Regions from separate parts of the Kitasatospora sp. NPDC058162 genome, predicted to be linked through region 3. Evidence: riboswitches for the same ligand, from Rfam matches in the RefSeq annotation. Region 3 holds a riboswitch; each other region holds the start of a gene.
The links. Region 3 has a riboswitch for cobalamin ahead of ACFVXG_RS01550 (ABC transporter substrate-binding protein). Riboswitches for the same ligand answer to the same signal wherever they lie in the genome.
Positions count from the first base shown of each region.

Region 1: linked by a shared signal. The riboswitch ahead of ACFVXG_RS37035 (ribonucleoside-diphosphate reductase subunit alpha) and the one ahead of ACFVXG_RS01550 (ABC transporter substrate-binding protein) in region 3 are both predicted to bind cobalamin.
Region 2: linked by a shared signal. The riboswitch ahead of ACFVXG_RS37175 (FecCD family ABC transporter permease) and the one ahead of ACFVXG_RS01550 (ABC transporter substrate-binding protein) in region 3 are both predicted to bind cobalamin.
Region 4: linked by a shared signal. The riboswitch ahead of metE (5-methyltetrahydropteroyltriglutamate--homocysteine S-methyltransferase) and the one ahead of ACFVXG_RS01550 (ABC transporter substrate-binding protein) in region 3 are both predicted to bind cobalamin.

Region 1 is NZ_JBHVUS010000034.1:38,119-42,192, reverse strand. It holds gene ACFVXG_RS37040 (glycosyltransferase family 39 protein) at 1-1,046, shown strand, start outside; cobalamin riboswitch at 1,119-1,251, shown strand; gene ACFVXG_RS37035 (ribonucleoside-diphosphate reductase subunit alpha) at 1,444-3,849, shown strand; gene ACFVXG_RS37030 (ribonucleotide-diphosphate reductase subunit beta) at 3,849-4,074, shown strand, end outside.
Region 2 is NZ_JBHVUS010000034.1:71,931-76,004, forward strand. It holds gene ACFVXG_RS37165 (ABC transporter substrate-binding protein) at 1-267, opposite strand, end outside; gene ACFVXG_RS37170 (ABC transporter ATP-binding protein) at 323-1,123, opposite strand; gene ACFVXG_RS37175 (FecCD family ABC transporter permease) at 1,120-2,172, opposite strand; cobalamin riboswitch at 2,269-2,416, opposite strand; gene sodN (superoxide dismutase, Ni) at 2,505-2,900, opposite strand; gene sodX (nickel-type superoxide dismutase maturation protease) at 3,078-3,521, shown strand; gene ACFVXG_RS37190 (CGNR zinc finger domain-containing protein) at 3,534-4,074, opposite strand, start outside.
Region 3 is NZ_JBHVUS010000001.1:376,494-380,567, forward strand. It holds gene ACFVXG_RS01540 (ABC transporter ATP-binding protein) at 1-40, opposite strand, end outside; gene ACFVXG_RS01545 (FecCD family ABC transporter permease) at 37-1,134, opposite strand; gene ACFVXG_RS01550 (ABC transporter substrate-binding protein) at 1,131-2,075, opposite strand; cobalamin riboswitch at 2,197-2,402, opposite strand; gene ACFVXG_RS01555 (hypothetical protein) at 2,538-4,074, opposite strand, start outside.
Region 4 is NZ_JBHVUS010000001.1:495,000-499,073, reverse strand. It holds gene ACFVXG_RS02090 (alpha/beta hydrolase family protein) at 1-813, opposite strand, end outside; cobalamin riboswitch at 1,076-1,247, shown strand; gene metE (5-methyltetrahydropteroyltriglutamate--homocysteine S-methyltransferase) at 1,425-3,740, shown strand; gene cobF (precorrin-6A synthase (deacetylating)) at 3,808-4,074, opposite strand, start outside.

The DNA of each region.
Region 1 (4,074 bases), on a different contig from region 3:
CGGCCTGGCTCACGGTGTTCACCGCCCGGCGCTCCCCGGCGCTGGTCCTGACCGCCGCCCCGGCCCTCGCGCTGGCCTGCGCGGTCGCCTACTCGGCGATCCTCGCCGTGCCCGCGCTGGTGGTCCTGGCCCTCGCCGTCGCCCGGCCGCACCGTCGGCCCGGCCCGGCCGCCCTGCGCGCCCTGCTGCTGGCCGTCGGGACGACGCTCCTGCTGCTGCCGTACGGCCTGCTGGGGAAGGTCGTGGGCTGGTCCCCGTCGTCCGGCGCCGCCCCCGGTTCGGCCGGCTCGATCCTGCTCGGCACCCTCCAGTGGGCCGGCCTGTTCACCGTCCTCGCGGTGGCCGGCACGGTCTCGTACGCGCGCCGCGAGCAGCTGACCGAGCACGAGTCCCCCGAGGGCGACCGCGTCGCCCCCACCCGCGCCCAGCGGGCCCTGCTCGGGGCCGTGCTGACCGCCACCGCGCTGCTGGTTCCCGCCGTCCACCTGTGGACCGGCACCTCCGGCGCACTGTTCCGCCACCTCGGCTACGGCATGCTGCTCGCCGCCCCGATCGCGGGCCTCGGCCTGACCCGGCTGGTCGGAGCCCACTTCCGCCACCCCCAGCTGGGCATCCTGGTCTGGGTCGCGCTGCTGGCCCTCGGCATGGAGCAGTCCGCCCTGCGCTACCAGAACGGGCCCGACTCCGGCCGCCTGCTGGCCGTCCTGCGGGCGCACGCCGTGCCCGAGGGCCACTACCTCACCGAGGTCGACGGACTCGCCGAGTACTACCTGGGCGGCGTCAGCAGACCCGAGCAGTGGGTCTCGGCCCGGGCCGGCACGGACTACCGCGACGGCGCCGGGAAACAGCACCACGGCGTGGACGGCAGCACCGCCGCGATCCGGGACGGCTGGTTCACCGTGGTCGTCCTCGACAGCACCGCGCCGGAGGCCACCGACCGGGCGCTGAGCGCCGCGCTGAACACCGGCGGGCAGTACCGGCTGATCGCCCAGTTCACCTCCCCGACCGGCGATTCGAGCACGTACAAGGTGTACCTGAAGCACTGACGGGCCGTCGGGACCGTCGGCGCGCGCGACACGACAGGCACAACATGTGGTGCCGCCACAGCCTGCCGCCACTACATGTATGCTCGCTTCTGCTGTCGATGCAGGGGAACCCGGTGGGAATCCGGGACTGCCCCGCAGCGGTGTGCGGGCGGCTCCAGCAGCCGTACCGCGAGTCCGAGTACCTGCCGAACAGCGTGCGCCACGGCCCTCCCGCAGAGGCCGCGCCAAGCACCAGCACCACCCCTCCGGGCCTCGCGGGCGGGCCGGGGAGACACCTCGCGCGACGCTTTTTGCGTTCGCGCCGTGCTCCCCTGCCCAGATCGGCCCGGTGACCCCGATCACCGCCGCACGATCGCCGCCAGGAGAGAGCGCCTTGACCACCGCTGCCTCAGTCACCCTGCCCGCCCAGGGCTCCGGTACCGCCTTCACCGACCCGACGGTCTCCGACCCCGGCGGTGCTCTCCTGCGGCTGCTCACCGACCGCAGCGTCGACCTCACCGAGGTCGACCCCGGCCACGTCGCCGCCGCCGCGCTGCGCGGCCGCCACGCCGGCTCGGACTTCGCCGAGCTGCGCGGGCTGGCCGTGGACGCCGCCGCGTCGATGATCGCCGAGGACCCCCAGTACTCGAAGCTGGCCGCCCGCCTGCTCGCCCTGGAGATCGTCGACGAGGCGAACAGCCAGGGCTCGACCTCCTTCTCCGCCTCGATCGCCGTCGGCCACGCCGAGGGCCTGATCGGCGACACCACCGCCGCCTTCGTCGCCAAGCACGCCGAGGCCCTCGACGCGCTCATCGACACCAAGGGCGACGACCGCTTCGAGTACTTCGGCCTGCGCACCGTCCAGTCCCGCTACCTGCTGCGCCACCCGATCACCCGCAAGGTCATCGAGACCCCGCAGCACTTCCTGCTCCGCGTCGCCTGCGGCCTGGCGGTCGGCGACTCCGAGCAGTCGGTGCGCGAGGTGTCCGAGCTGTACGGCCTGATGAGCCGCCTGGAGTACCTGACCTCCTCGCCGACGCTCTTCAACTCCGGCACCCGGCACCCGCAGATGTCCAGCTGCTACCTGCTGGACTCGCCGCTGGACAACCTGGACTCGATCTACAACCGCTACGCGCAGATCGCCCGCCTCTCCAAGCACGCCGGCGGCATCGGCCTGTCCTACTCGCGCATCCGCTCGCGCGGCAGCCTGATCCGCGGCACCAACGGCAAGTCCAACGGCATCGTCCCGTTCCTGCGCACCCTCGACTCCTCGGTCGCCGCCGTCAACCAGGGCGGCCGCCGCAAGGGCGCGGCCTGCGTCTACCTGGAGACCTGGCACGCCGACATCGAGGAGTTCCTGGAGCTCCGCGACAACACCGGTGAGGAGGCGCGCCGCACCCACAACCTCAACCTGGCCCACTGGATCCCGGACGAGTTCATGCGCCGCGTGAACGCCAACGCCGAGTGGTCGCTGTTCTCCCCCGCCGACGTCCCCGAGCTGGTCGACCTGTGGGGCGCCGACTTCGACGAGGCCTACCGCAAGGCCGAGCTGGCCGGCAAGGCCGTCCGCACCATCCCGGCGCAGACCCTCTACGCCCGCATGATGCGCACCCTCGCGCAGACCGGCAACGGCTGGATGACCTTCAAGGACGCCTCCAACCGCGCCGCCAACCAGACCGCGCTGCCCGGCCGCACGGTGCACTCCTCCAACCTGTGCACCGAGATCCTGGAGGTCACGGACGACTCCGAGACCGCCGTCTGCAACCTGGGCTCGGTCAACCTCGGTGCCCACGTGGCGCTTGACGCTCGCGCCGATGATCTGGTCAACGCGATGGACTGGGAGCGCCTCGACGCCACCGTCCGCACCGCCGTGACCTTCCTCGACCGCGTGGTGGACATCAACTTCTACCCGACCACCGAGGCCGGCACCTCCAACTCCCGCTGGCGGCCGGTCGGCCTCGGCGTGATGGGCCTCCAGGACGTCTTCTTCAAGCTGCGGATCGACTTCGACTCCGCCGAGGCCGCCCGCCTGTCCACGCTGATCGCCGAGCGCATCATGCTCACCGCCTACGAGCGCTCCGCCGACCTGGCCGAGCAGCTCGGCCGCCACGAGGCCTACGGCGAGACCCGCGCCGCCCGCGGCGAGCTGCACATCGACCACTTCCCGACGGCCGCCCCGCAGTGGACCGACCGCTGGACGGCGCTGCGCGCCCGCATCGCCGAGACCGGCCTGCGCAACTCGCTGCTGCTCGCGATCGCCCCGACCGCGACCATCGCCTCCATCGCCGGCGTGTACGAGTGCATCGAGCCGCAGGTGTCCAACCTGTTCAAGCGCGAGACCCTGTCGGGCGAGTTCCTCCAGGTCAACCCGTACCTGGTGCGCGAGCTCAAGGAGCTCGGCGTCTGGGACCAGCAGACCCGCGACTCGCTGCGCGACGCCAACGGCTCGGTGCAGGAGCTCGGTTGGCTGCCCGCCGAGGTCCGCTCGCTGTACCGCACCGCGTGGGAGCTGCCGCAGCGCGCCCTGATCGACCTGGCCGCGGCCCGCATGCCGTACCTCGACCAGAGCCAGTCGCTCAACCTGTTCATGGCCGCGCCGACCATCGGCAAGCTCAGCTCGATGTACGCCTACGCGTGGAAGGTCGGTCTCAAGACCACCTACTACCTGCGCTCGCGCCCCGCGACCCGGATCGCCCAGGCCGCCTCGGGCACCGCCCGCGCCGCCGCGCCCGTGCCGGTCAACACCCCCACGCTCACCCCCGAGGAAGAGGCCGCGCTGGCCTGCTCCCTGGAGAACCCCGAGTCCTGCGAGGCCTGCCAGTAATGACTGCCGACGACCGCAAGATGCTGCTCGACCCCGGCTTCGAGCTGACCCTGCGCCCGATGCGCTACCCGTCGTTCTACGACCGGTACCGCGACGCGATCAAGAACACCTGGACCGTCGAGGAGGTGGACCTGCACTCCGACGTCGCCGACCTGGCGAAGCTCAGCGAGGGCGAGCGCCACCTGATCGGCCGCCTGGTGGCGTTCTTCGCGACCGGTGACTCGA
Region 2 (4,074 bases), on a different contig from region 3:
GACCCGGCCCTTGTCGTCGGGCATCACGTAGCCGGCCATCCGGTCGGCGAGGCCGAGGGAGAGCATCAGCTCGGTGATGTTGACGTCGTTGGTCACCACCCGGGCGGGCTTCTGCGCGAAGGTGAGCTTCTCGCCGCAGTTCTCCACGGTCACCGGGTAGTGGGCGGAGGCGGTGGTGGCGCCGGGGCCCGGGGTGAACTCGGCGCCGCAGGCGGTGAGTCCGAGGGCGAGCAGGGCGGTGGTGGCGGCAACGGCCTTGGTGCGCATACGGGTTCTTTCGGATCGGAGCAGTCTCGGGGATGCGGGGGCTTCGGCGGGGGACTCAGGCGAGGCGGTCGAACAGCAGCTGGAGGGCGCCGGTCCCCGGATGCCGGACCGGGGTGGCCCGGACGCCGAACACCTCGGCCAGCAGCTCGGGGCGGAGCACCTCGCCGGGCTCGCCGGAGGCGACGATCCGGCCGGCCGCCAGCACGTACAGCCGGTCGCAGTGGCCCGCCGCCAGGTTGAGGTCGTGCAGCGCGGTGAGCACCGTCGGCCCGGCCTCGCGGGCGAGCGCCAGCACCTCCAACTGGTGCGCGATGTCCAGGTGGTTGGTGGGTTCGTCCAGCACCAGCAGGCGCGGTTCCTGGACGAGGGCGCGGGCGATCAGCACCCGCTGCTTCTCGCCACCGGACAGGCTCGGGAAGGCGCGCTCGGCGAGGTGCCCGGCCCGGACCCGGTCCAGCGCGGCGGCGCAGCGCTCCCGGTCCTCGGCGGTCGGGCTGCCGCCCAGCCCGCGCCGGTGCGGCAGCCGGCCCATGGCGACCACCTCGGCCACCGTGAACTCGAACTCGGCGGGGTGCTCCTGGGTCAGCGCGGCCACCCGGCGGGCGGCGTCGCGGGCGGTGAGCGCGTGCAGGTCGTCGCCGTCCAGTCGGACGGTCCCGCCGGCCGGGCGCAGCACCCGGTAGACGCAGCGCAGCAGGGTCGACTTGCCGCTGCCGTTCGGGCCGATCAGTCCGATCACCTGCCTGGCGGCGGCCGCCAGGCTCACCTCGTGGACCAGCCGGGCGCCGGCCAGTTCCACCGAGACGCCGTCGACGCGCAGTTCCTCCGCGCCGGTCGAAGGGGTCGGGGCAGTCATCGCCCGCCCCCGAAGGCCTGGCCGCGGCGGCGCATCATCAGCAGGAAGGCGGGCACCCCGAGCACCGCGGTGAACACCCCGACCGGCAGTTCGGCGGGCGCCAGCAGGGTGCGGGAGGCGATGTCCACCCAGACCAGCAGCAGCGCCCCGGCGAGCGGTGCGACCACCAGCACCCGGCGGTGGCCGGCGCCGACCAGCATCCGGGCCAGGTGGGGCATCAGCAGCCCGACGAAGCCGATCGCCCCGCTGACCGCGACCACGGTGCCGGTGACGGCGGCGGTGACCGTGAACAGTTCCCGGCGCAGCCGGTCCGGGTCCACGCCGAGCGAGGCGGAGGTCTCGTCGCCCATCGCGAGCGCGTCCAACCGCCCGGCGGCGCAGGCCAGGTAGGCCAGTCCGGCCAGGACGGTCCCGGCGGCGATCGGTACCGAGCCCCAGGTCGCGCCGCCCAGGCTGCCGAGCAGCCACATCATGGCGTCCCGGGCGGCCTCGGCGTGGTCGGCGGAGAAGACCATCAGGGTGGTGAGGGCGGAGAAGCCGTAGGAGAGCGCGGTGCCGGTGAGCACGAGGCGCAGCGGGGTGAGCCCGTACGCGGTGCGGGCGGCGAGGTAGACCAGCACCATGGCGAGCAGTGCGGAGCCGAACGCGGAGACGGAGATCGCCCACACCCCGAGCGAGGCGAAGGCGCCGAGCAGCAGGACGGCGTTGGCGCCGACGGCCGCGCCGGAGGAGATGCCGAGCACGAAGGGGTCGGCGAGGGCGTTGCGGACCAGGGCCTGGACGGCGACCCCGGTGGCGGCGAGTCCGCCGCCGACCACGGCGGCCAGCAGGGTGCGCGGCAGCCGGAGCTCCCAGACGATCGCGTACGCCGCCGCGTCGCCCGGGTCCAGCCGTCCGCCCGTCAGCCCGGCGCCCAACAGTCGCAGGACGTCGGGTAGTTCGATCCCGGAGGAGCCGAACGCGACGCCGCAGACCAGGGAGACCGCCAGGGCGGCGGCGAGGCCGAGGGCGAGGGGGACGGTCGGTATTCGGCGAACGGGGTCACTCACGTGCGGGCGCGCCTTGCCTCGGGCCGCAGGGTGTGCCGGGGCGGGCGCCGGCCGGGGGCGTGCCCGGGCGCCTTCCCCTCGCAGTCCGCGGCGAGTTGTCGGGAGTTCAGCGGCCGGGGGCGATCGGGCTGGCACGGGCCCCGGGGACTGCGGGTCGTGCTCACCGTTGCGGGTCAGCGCCGGATTCTCACCGGACTTCCCCCTCGGACGCCCTGGCAGCATAACAGCCACTCAGGGCAGGCAACCCTTACCTGAGCTGGGGGGCGGGTGAACGCACGGCCGCCCCCGTCCGACGGTGCGGACGGGGGCGGCCGGGTGGCGACGCGTCAGGCTCAGGCCTGCTTGGTCTCCCAGAAGATCTTCTCGACCTCGGCGATCAGGTCCAGCAGGGCCTGGCCGGTGGCCGGGTCCGTGGACGCCTTGGCGGCCGAGGCGGCCTTCAGGGTGTCGTTGATCAGCTGGTGCAGCTGCGGGTACTTCTCGAAGTGCGGGGCCTTGAAGTAGTCGCTCCACAGCACCGAGATGTGGTGCTTGACGGCCTCGGCGCGCTGCTCCTTGATGATGACGGCGCGGGCGCGGAAGTGCGGGTCCTCGTTGGCCTGGTACTTCTCCTGGGTGGCCTTGACCGACTCGGCCTCCAGCTTGGCCTGCGCCGGGTCGTAGACACCGCACGGCAGGTCGCAGTGGGCGTGAGCAGTGGCACGCGGTGCAAACAGACGAGAGAACATGGGAGTCCTTCCTTAGATCGTCTTCCCGCGCCCGAGATTACCCTTCCGGCCTCCGGGTTTCGCGATCGGGCAGGCAGCCTAGGACGAAAGACGGACCCGTAACCGGGGTAATCCGGACATCGAACAGATGACGGTCCGTACGGCAGACTGGGGGCGGTCGGTCCGGGAGGAGGAGCCATGGCGCGGAGCACGGAGCCGCAGGGCGGCACGCGGGTCGGCGCGGTGCCGTTCGGGCTGGTGGACGTGGCGGGCCCGTCGATGGTCCCGACCCTGCGCGAGGGCGACCAGCTGCTGGTCCGCTACGGCGCCCCGATCCGGCCCGGTGCGGTGGTGCTGTTCCGCCACCCCCTCCAGCAGGACCTGCTGGTGGTGAAGCGGGCCGCCGAGCGCCGCCCGAAGGGCTGGTGGCTGCTGTCCGACAACCGTCCGGTGGACAGCGACAGCCGCAGCTACGGCCCGGTCCCGGACGAGCTGGTGCTCGGCCGGGTGCTGCTGCGGCTGCGCCCGAGCCCGGCCTGGCTGGCGCCGGGCCGCGGGCTGGAGCGGCTGCTGCTCGGCCCCCGGCTGGCCCGGGTGCCGGGCCTGGCCCGCCGCTTCGGGGTCTTCGTCGACGAGCTCTGAGGCGGCCCGGTTCTACTGCCCGGCGTTGAGCGCCGCCTCGGCCTCCTGCCGCTTGCGGGCCCGGTACGCGGCGACGTTGGCGCGGGTCGCGCAGCGGTCGGAGCAGTAGCGGCGGGAGCGGTTGGTCGAGGTGTCCAGGTAGGCGTTGCGGCACGGCGCGGCCTGGCAGATGCCGAGCCGGTCGGCGCCCAGCTCGGTGAGGTGCACGGCGAGGCCCATGCAGGCGACGGCGCTGAAGTGCGCGGTGGCAGTCGGCGAGTTGTCGGCCAGGTGCAGGTGCCAGCGCGGCCGGCCGGCGTCGTCCAGGTAGTCGTGCCCGGAGACCAGCGGGCTGACGGGGTACTCCATCAGCAGGCTGTTCAGCAGGTCGACGGCCCGGATCTCGTCCCCTTCCGCGGCGGCCTCGAACACCCCGCGCAGCCTGGTCCGCACCGCCCGCAGCCGGGGCACGTCGGACTCGTCGGCCAGCGCGGCGGCGCGGGACGAGTCGGAGAACAGGGCGCGCACGGCGTCCACCGAGGTCAGCGTGTCGGTGCCGCGCTCGGGTTCCTCG
Region 3 (4,074 bases):
GTTCCTCCACCCGCAGCTCGGCGGGGGGCGTCACGGTCACCGGAGTCCCCCGTCGGCCCGCCCCTGGCGCCACAGCAGCCAGGCGAAGAAGGGCGCGCCCAGCCCGGCCGTGATGACGCCGACGGGGATCTCCCGGTCGGGGAGGACCGAGCGCGCCACGATGTCGCTGCCCACCAGGAGGGACGCGCCCACCAGCGCCGACACGGGCAGCAGGAGGGCGTGGCGCGGGCCGCAGACGAGCCGGACCAGGTGCGGTACGACCAGGCCGAGGAACCCGATGACGCCGGTGTTGGCCACCAGGCACGCGGTCACCAGCGCCGCGGTCGCGACGAGGACCCAGCGGGTGCGCTCGACGTGGACGCCGAGGGAGCGGGCGGCGGTCTCGCCGAAGGCGAAGGCGTCCAGGTCGCGGGCCGAGGAGGCCAGGACCGTGACGCCGACCAGCGCGACTGCGGTCAGGAAGACGGCGGTGGGCCACCGCACGCCGGCGACCGAGCCGAGCGTCCACTCCATGACACCGCGCGCAGCGTTGCGGTCCCCGAGGACCAGCACGACGAACGAGGTGTACGCCCCGCACAGCTGGCCCACCGCGATGCCGGCGAGCACGGTCCGGGCGGTCGGGAGCGACCGGGTTCGCGCACCCGCCAGTGCCAGGACGACGACAGCGGCGAGCAGGGCCCCGGCGAAGGCCGCCGTCGCCACCGCGCCGGTGCCCACGGCGCCGGTCACGCCGACGCCGAGGACGATCACGGTGACCGCGCCGGCGGCCGCTCCCTCCGAGATCCCGAGCAGGAAGGGATCGGCCAGGTCGTTCCCGGTCAGCGTCTGCAGCACCGCACCGCAGACCGCCAGGCCGGCGCCGGTGGCAGCCGCTCCCAGCACGCGGGGCAGCCGCAACTGCCAGACGATCTGGTCGTCCAGCAGCGTCACGCGCGGGTCGCCCAGCCCGAGACGGCGCGCCACGACGTCGATCACCGTCCGGACCGGCTCGGGTTGCGAACCCACGGCCAGGCCGAGCAGGACGGTGGCCAGCAGCAGGGCCGCACCGACGGCCAGCGCCGCCGTCGTGCGGCCCGCACCGGCGGGCCGTACGACGGGGCGGGTTCCGGTGGTCTTGACCCCGGGTGCGGTCATGACCCCGGGTGCAGTCGGCTCAGCCCCGCGGACACCCGGGCGGCACCGTCGGCGAGCAGCACGCCGGGGGTCGACTCCGAGAACGGCACCACCACGAAGGCCTTGCGCTGCACGGCGGTGAGCTTGCTCAGCACCGGGTCGTTCTCCAAGTAGTCGATCTTGGACTGGGCCGTGTCCCAACCGGCGTCCGCGACCACGATGGCGTCCGGGTCCGCCGCGACGACCTTCTCCCAGCTGACGTTCTGCCAGCCACCGGGCAGGTCCGCGAAGACGTTGCGGGCACCCACGGCGTCGAGCACGAGCTGGGGTCCACCGTGGCCGGCTCCGACGAACGGCGTCTTGGTGTCCGAGTCGAACCACAGGACCTTCAGGTCCTTACCCTCGGCCGTCGCCTTGAACTGGGCCAGCTGCTGCTCCTGCTGCTGCTGGATCGCGGCGGCCCGCTCCGTGACACCGAAGACCTTGGCGACGTCGTTCAGTTCGCCCCACACCGCCTGCCAGGTCGGCGGCGGCACCTGGTTCTTGTCCGAGCAGCCGAACGGGGACAGGTACGACGGGATGCCCTGGCCGAGCAGTTCCTCCCGGGTGCCCGCGACCTTGCCGGTGAACGCGCTGGCGTAGGAGGCGTACAGGAAGTCGGGACGGGCCGCGAGGAGCTTCTCCTTCGTCGGGTACTTCGCGGAGAGCACCGGGACGGAGTCGTAGGCCGCCTTCCACTTCTCCGGGACGGAGTCGTCGAGGTAGGCGCTACCGGCCATCCGGGACTGCAGGCCCAGGGCCAGGGCCACCTCGGTGGCACCCTGGTTGAGCGTCACCAGCCGGGCGGGCGGAGCGCCGACCGTCACGGTGGTCCCGCAGTTGTCGACGCTGACCAGCCCGGCGCTTCCGGTGGCCCCGCCGGACGCGACGGGTGCGGGGGCGCCCGCACAGCCTCCGAGCACGCCGACGAACAGGGCGGCCGCGACCGCCCGGCCGGCGCGTAGCGAATGTGTGGGACTTATGGGGCATATAGCGCGAAAAGGACGCAGCAGACCGCTGGGCACGTGTTCTCCAAAACCCTCGTGGAACATGTCGCGCCGTGGCCGGTCTCCTGGCTTCCGCATCGACGCACCGCGGCCGACCTTCCCGAGCGGGTCTTCCAACCCGCGCAGTGGTCCTGACCGCTGGGTGAGCCGGTCAGCGAGGGCCGCGGAACTCCGCGGCAACAGTGGCGAGGGCCGCACCGGACTCAGACCGGTTTCCCGTACACCACGGCGATGGCAACGTATCAGGCGTGGTCAGACCGGTGAAGGGCAGCCCACGAATGATCATCCGGAGCCCGGATCCCGTCCCCGCCACCACGTATGCCGAAGGGCGGACACGCGCTGCGTGTCCGCCCCTTCGACGTGCCGATCACGAGACGGCTACTCGCAGAACGCGTTCCTCGGCAGCCCCGTGCACGGGCGCTCCATGCTCGCCTGCGTCCTGAGCGGCGCCAGGTCGAGGCCGGTGCGCTGCGGGTAGGCGGCGTCCGGGATCGGACACGGGCCGAAGCCCGCCGCGCACACCAGCTCGGCGAAGAGCAGCTGGTCGTCGCCGACGCCCGCGCCCTTGCCGCACGGCGGGCCGTCCACGGTGCCGCTCTGGATCGAGTCCGGGTCGCTGGTGAGGGCGGCGCCGCCGGTCCCGTGGTTCCCGTAGAAGCAGTTGTGCGGCGCCGTCGTCGACTCGTTGGCGACGTCCGCGTTGGTCGGGTTGCCGAAGAAGCCGTTCCGGCTGAACTCGTTGGCCGCCACGACGTTCCCGTAGGAGGTGAACACGCAGACGCCGGGCAGCTGCGTCCCGCCCTGGCAGCTGCTGAGCGGCGGCGGCGTCTCGCTGTCCGGGAAGTCGTGCAGGACGACGCCCCAACTGCCCTGCTGCTGGATGCGGTTGCCGCGGACGGTGTCGCCGTGGCCGCCCGAGATCTCGATGCCCGCACCGACGGCGCCCGCCAGCCCGGAGAGCGGGGCGTTCGCGTTGTTGTTGTCGTGGATGAAGTTGCGCTCGATGAACGTGCACGAGCGCTGCGGGTCGCCGGGGCAGCTGCCGTTCTGGGGCGGGGGCGCGTCGTCGTTGTTGAGCGAGTTGGCCACGATCCCGGTGCGGTTGTGGTCGAACTCGGAGTCCTTGATGGTGTAGCCGCCCGAGTTGGTCCCGGAGAAGCCGATCGCCGAGTTCTGTCCGTGCGCGTCGGTGAGGGTCACGCCGCAGATGTCGCGGCACGCGCCCACGTAGTAGTCGGAGTCGCCCATGTTGGACGCGTAGGTGTGGGCGAGCTCCGCCGGGCCCGTCGCGTTGGACGCGAAGATCCCGTACTGCGCCATCGACGCGTTCGGGTCGGCCGCGCCGTAGCCGGAGGTCGCGGTCAAGTAGGCGCCGTGGTATCCGTGCAGGCCGATCTGCCCGCTGCCGTCGCCGCCGTTCCACCAGATCTCGTTGCCGCCGCTGCCGCTGCCGCCGGACAGGTAGTTGCAGACGGTGAGGTTCTCGATGGAGACGTCGTCGGCTTTGGAGACGACGACGCCGCTGCGGCCGGTGGTGTCCTGCAGCGCGGGGTCGGCCGGGCAGGGCTGGGCCGCGCTGCCGTTGCTGCCGTCGACGACCACCCGGTTGCGGTCGAGCCCGCGCAGGTGGACGCCGGGCGTGGTGATCAGCACGCCGGCCTCGCCGGTGGCCTTCTCGTGGTAGACGCCGGGCCAGACCAGCACCCAGTCACCGCTCCGCGCGGCGTCGACGGCGGCCTGGATGGTCCCGTACTGCTGCGCCGAACTGCTCGGGCAGGCGACGGTGCTGCCGTTGCACACCAGCAGCACCTGCGGACCTCCCCGCTCGTACGCGGCCGCCGCGGGGGCGAGCCCGCCCGCCGCGAGCGCCAGCGTTCCGAGCAGCGCCATCAGGGGTCTGGTGCGGCGGGGAATC
Region 4 (4,074 bases), 120 kb from region 3:
GTCGTGCATGGTCTGCAGGGCCGCGGAGCCGCCCCCGGAGTGGCCGACCATGCCGATCCGGTCGAGGTCGAGGGAGGCGCCGAGGCCGGCCGGCAGCTGCGCGTCCTGGCGCAGGCCCGTGAGCTGGTCCAGGACGAAGCGGGTGTCGTCGACCCGGGCCTGCAGCATCTTGCGCAGCAGCGCGCCGTAGTCGAGGCCGGGCTGGCTCATCAGCGTGGGGAAGACGGAGGTGGCGAGGTCCCCGTCGGGGAAGGCGACCTCGGAGGCCTCGTAGGTGTGGTCGACGGTGACGACGACGTAGCCGCGCGAGGCGAGGTCCTCCACCAGGCCGGTGCCCCAGGTGCGCGGGTCGCCGAAGCCCGCCTCGTACAGCACGACAGGCCGCTTGCCGCCGGGCAGGACGGGTGCGTCCGTGCGGGCGTGGGTGCGGATGCCCGCCCAGTCGGTGCGGCCGGGCTCGAACTTGGCGTTGAGCTGGCCGATGCTCCCGGCGCTGCCGAAGTGCTCGGCGGCGGCGGGGAGCATGTACGGCGCGCGGTCGTCGCCGGTGGCGGGCCGGGTGGTCGGGTACCAGAAGCTGACCATCAGCTTGCGGTGCTGCCCGGGCTTCCAGGGGTCGTCCCGGCCGTCGTCCGTGAGCTGCAGGGCTGTCGTGCCGATCGGGTACGGCCCGGTGGGCTGCGGCAGCCAGGCCCTGGCCTGCCGCTCGGTGCCCCGCCCCTGCGCCGCCACCGCACCCGGCGCGCCGACCACACCCACCACCGCGGTCGCCGCCAGCAGCACCGCCGCCACGGCCCGTCCTCGCCCGCTCATCGCCGTTCCTCCTCGTTCGCTTCCGTCTTCGCTTTCAACACGGGCGACGCTACGGCCGAGTACGGGCGGAAACCGTCATACCGGGGTGCCAAGTCCCGCTGTAGTACCCCGGTATGACGGCATCCGGCGCTACGGCTGCGTCCGTCGGGCTGACGTTGTCTCAGTATGCGGACGATCGGGTGAATCCCCGGCCGGAAACCGGCGGACTGCCCGTAGGGTGGCCGGTGCAGTTGGTTCGCCCCGTCCGCCAGGCGGGGTGTCGTAAGAGGGAACCCGGTGACGCCTTTCGACTGGCCAGTCCGGGACTGCCCCGCAGCGGTGAGTGGGAACGACCGCCGTCATACGCACTGGACCCGGATCGGGTCTGGGAAGCGACGGCCAGTAGGTGTCCGTCCTGGAGATCGGGACGGGCGGGCCCGCGAGTCCGAAGACCTGCCACTGCCCGTGCGCGACCGTTCGCGCGCGGCCATCCGGTGACCTCGAGGGCGGGTCGGCGACCACACCTGGCGGAGCCGTACCCGTGTGCGGGCGCCCGTCCGGTCCGTCGTCCCTTCGCGTCCTCGTCCCCGTCGCCGGGCACTTGAGGAAACAGGCTCGCGAAGGAGAGTCCCTTGACCACGAAGTCCGCAGCCGCGGCAACCCTCGCCACCGCGTACGGCTACCCCCGCCAGGGCCGGGGCCGTGAACTGAAGAAGGCGATCGAGGGCTACTGGAAGGGCGCCGTCAGCGCGGAGGCCCTGCTCGCCACCGCCGCCGACCTGCGCCGGGAGAACTGGGCGCAGCTCGCCGGGGCGGGTGTCCAGGAGGTGCCGACCGGCGACTTCTCGTACTACGACCATGTGCTGGACACCAGCGTCGCCGTCGGCGCGATCCCGGCCCGGCACCGGGCCGCCGTCGAAGTCGACGCGCTGGACGGCTACTTCGCCATGGCGCGCGGCACCCAGGACGTGGCGCCGCTCGAGATGACCAAGTGGTTCGACACCAACTACCACTACCTGGTACCCGAGTTGGGGCCGGACACGGTGTTCGCCGCCAACCCGGCCAAGGCGGTCGGCGAGTTGCGCGAGGCGCTGCTGCTGGGCCACGCCGCGCGCCCGGTGCTGGTCGGGCCGGTGACGTACCTGCTGCTGGCCAAGCCCGCGCCGGGCGTCGCCGAGGACTTCCAACCGATCACCCTGCTGGACCGGCTGCTGCCCGTCTACGCCCGGCTGCTCGCCGAGCTGCGGGCGGCCGGCGCGGAGTGGGTGCAGCTGGACGAGCCCGCGCTGGTCCAGGACCGCACCCCGGCCGAACTGAACGCGGCCGCCCGGGCCTACCGTGAGCTGGGCGCGCTGACCGAGCGGCCCAAGCTGCTGGTGGCCAGCTACTTCGACCGCCTCGGCGACGCCCTGCCCGTCCTGGCCAAGGCCCCGGTCGAGGGCCTGGCGCTGGACTTCACCGGCCCGGCCGCCGCCAACCTGGACGACCTCGCCGCCGTCGGCGGGCTGCCCGGCAAGCGGCTGGTCGCCGGGGTGATCGACGGCCGCAACATCTGGATCAACGACCTGGGCGCCTCGCTGGCCACCCTGGCCACCCTGCTCGGGCTCGCCGACCGGGTCGACGTCGCGCCGTCCTGCTCGCTGCTGCACGTGCCCCTCGACGCCGCCGCCGAACGCGACGTCGACCCGCAGATCCTGCGCTGGCTCGCCTTCGCCAAGCAGAAGGCTCGGGAGGCCGCCCTGCTGGCCCGCGGCCTGCGCGAGGGCACCGGGGCGATCACCGCCGAACTCGCCGCCAACCGCGCCGACTTGGCCTCCCGCGCCAACTCGCCGATCACCCGCGATCCGGCCGTCCGGGCCCGCGCCGCGGCCGTCACCCCGGACGACACCCGGCGCGCCCAGCCCTACCCCGTACGCGCCGAGGCCCAGCGCGCCCGGCTCGGGCTGCCGCTGCTGCCGACCACCACCATCGGCTCCTTCCCGCAGACCACCGAACTGCGGCTCGCCCGCGCCGACTTGAGTGCCGGACGGATCGACGCGGCCGCGTACCGGGAGCGGATGGAGGCCGAGGTGCGCGAGGTCATCGGGTACCAGGAGAAGGCCGGTCTGGACGTCCTGGTGCACGGCGAGCCCGAGCGCAACGACATGGTCCAGTACTTCGCCGAGCAGCTCACCGGCTACCTCGCCACCCGGCACGGCTGGGTGCAGTCCTACGGCACCCGCTACGTCCGGCCGCCGGTCCTGGCCGGGGACATCTCCCGCCCGCACCCGATGACGGTCGACTGGTTCCGCTACGCCCAGGGCCTGACCGGCCGTCCGGTCAAGGGCATGCTGACCGGCCCGGTCACCATGCTCGCCTGGTCCTTCGTCCGCGACGACCAGCCGCTCGCCGAGACCGCCCGGCAGGTGGCGCTGGCCCTGCGCGAGGAGGTGACCGACCTGGAGGCCGCGGGCGCCGCCGTCGTCCAGGTCGACGAACCGGCCCTGCGCGAGACCCTGCCGCTGCGCGCCGCCGACCGCCCGGCCTACCTGGACTGGGCAACCCAGGCCTTCCGCCTGGCCACCTCCGGCGTCCGCGCGGACACCCAGATCCACACCCACATGTGCTACGCCGAGTTCGGCGCGATCATGACCGCGATCGACGAACTCGACGCCGACGTCATCTCCTTGGAGGCGACCCGCTCCCACATGGAGGTCGCCGGGGAGCTCGCCGGGGCCGGCTACCCGCGCGAAGTCGGGCCGGGCGTCTGGGACATCCACTCCCCGCGCGTCCCCAGCACCGAGGAGGCCGTCGAACTGCTGCGGGCCGGCCTCGCGGCGATCCCCGCCGAGCGGCTCTGGGTCAACCCCGACTGCGGGCTCAAGACCCGCGGCTGGACCGAGACCCGCGCCTCGCTGGACAGCCTGGTCGCGGCCGCCCGCCGACTGCGGGCGGAACTCGCGGGCTGACCCGCGTCCAAGGGGCGGGCACGCGGCTTGGCCGCATGCCCGCCCCGAGGCCGGGAGAACGGCTGGGTCACTCCTCGGTGCGCCGCAACAGGTAGGTGTCCATGATCCAGCCCTTGCGCTCGCGGGCCTCGGCGCGCAGCCGGGCGATCTCGGGCGCGGCCTCGTCGAGCGGGCCGGAGACCAGGATCTCGTCCGGGCCGCCGAGGTAGGCGCCGTAGTGGACGTGCACGCCCTCCGGGTCCAGCCCGGTAAGGGCGGCCTGTCCGTCGAGCATCACCACGGTGTCCTCGCTGCCGGGGCCGAAGCCGTCGGCGGCCAGCCGGCGGGCGGTGGT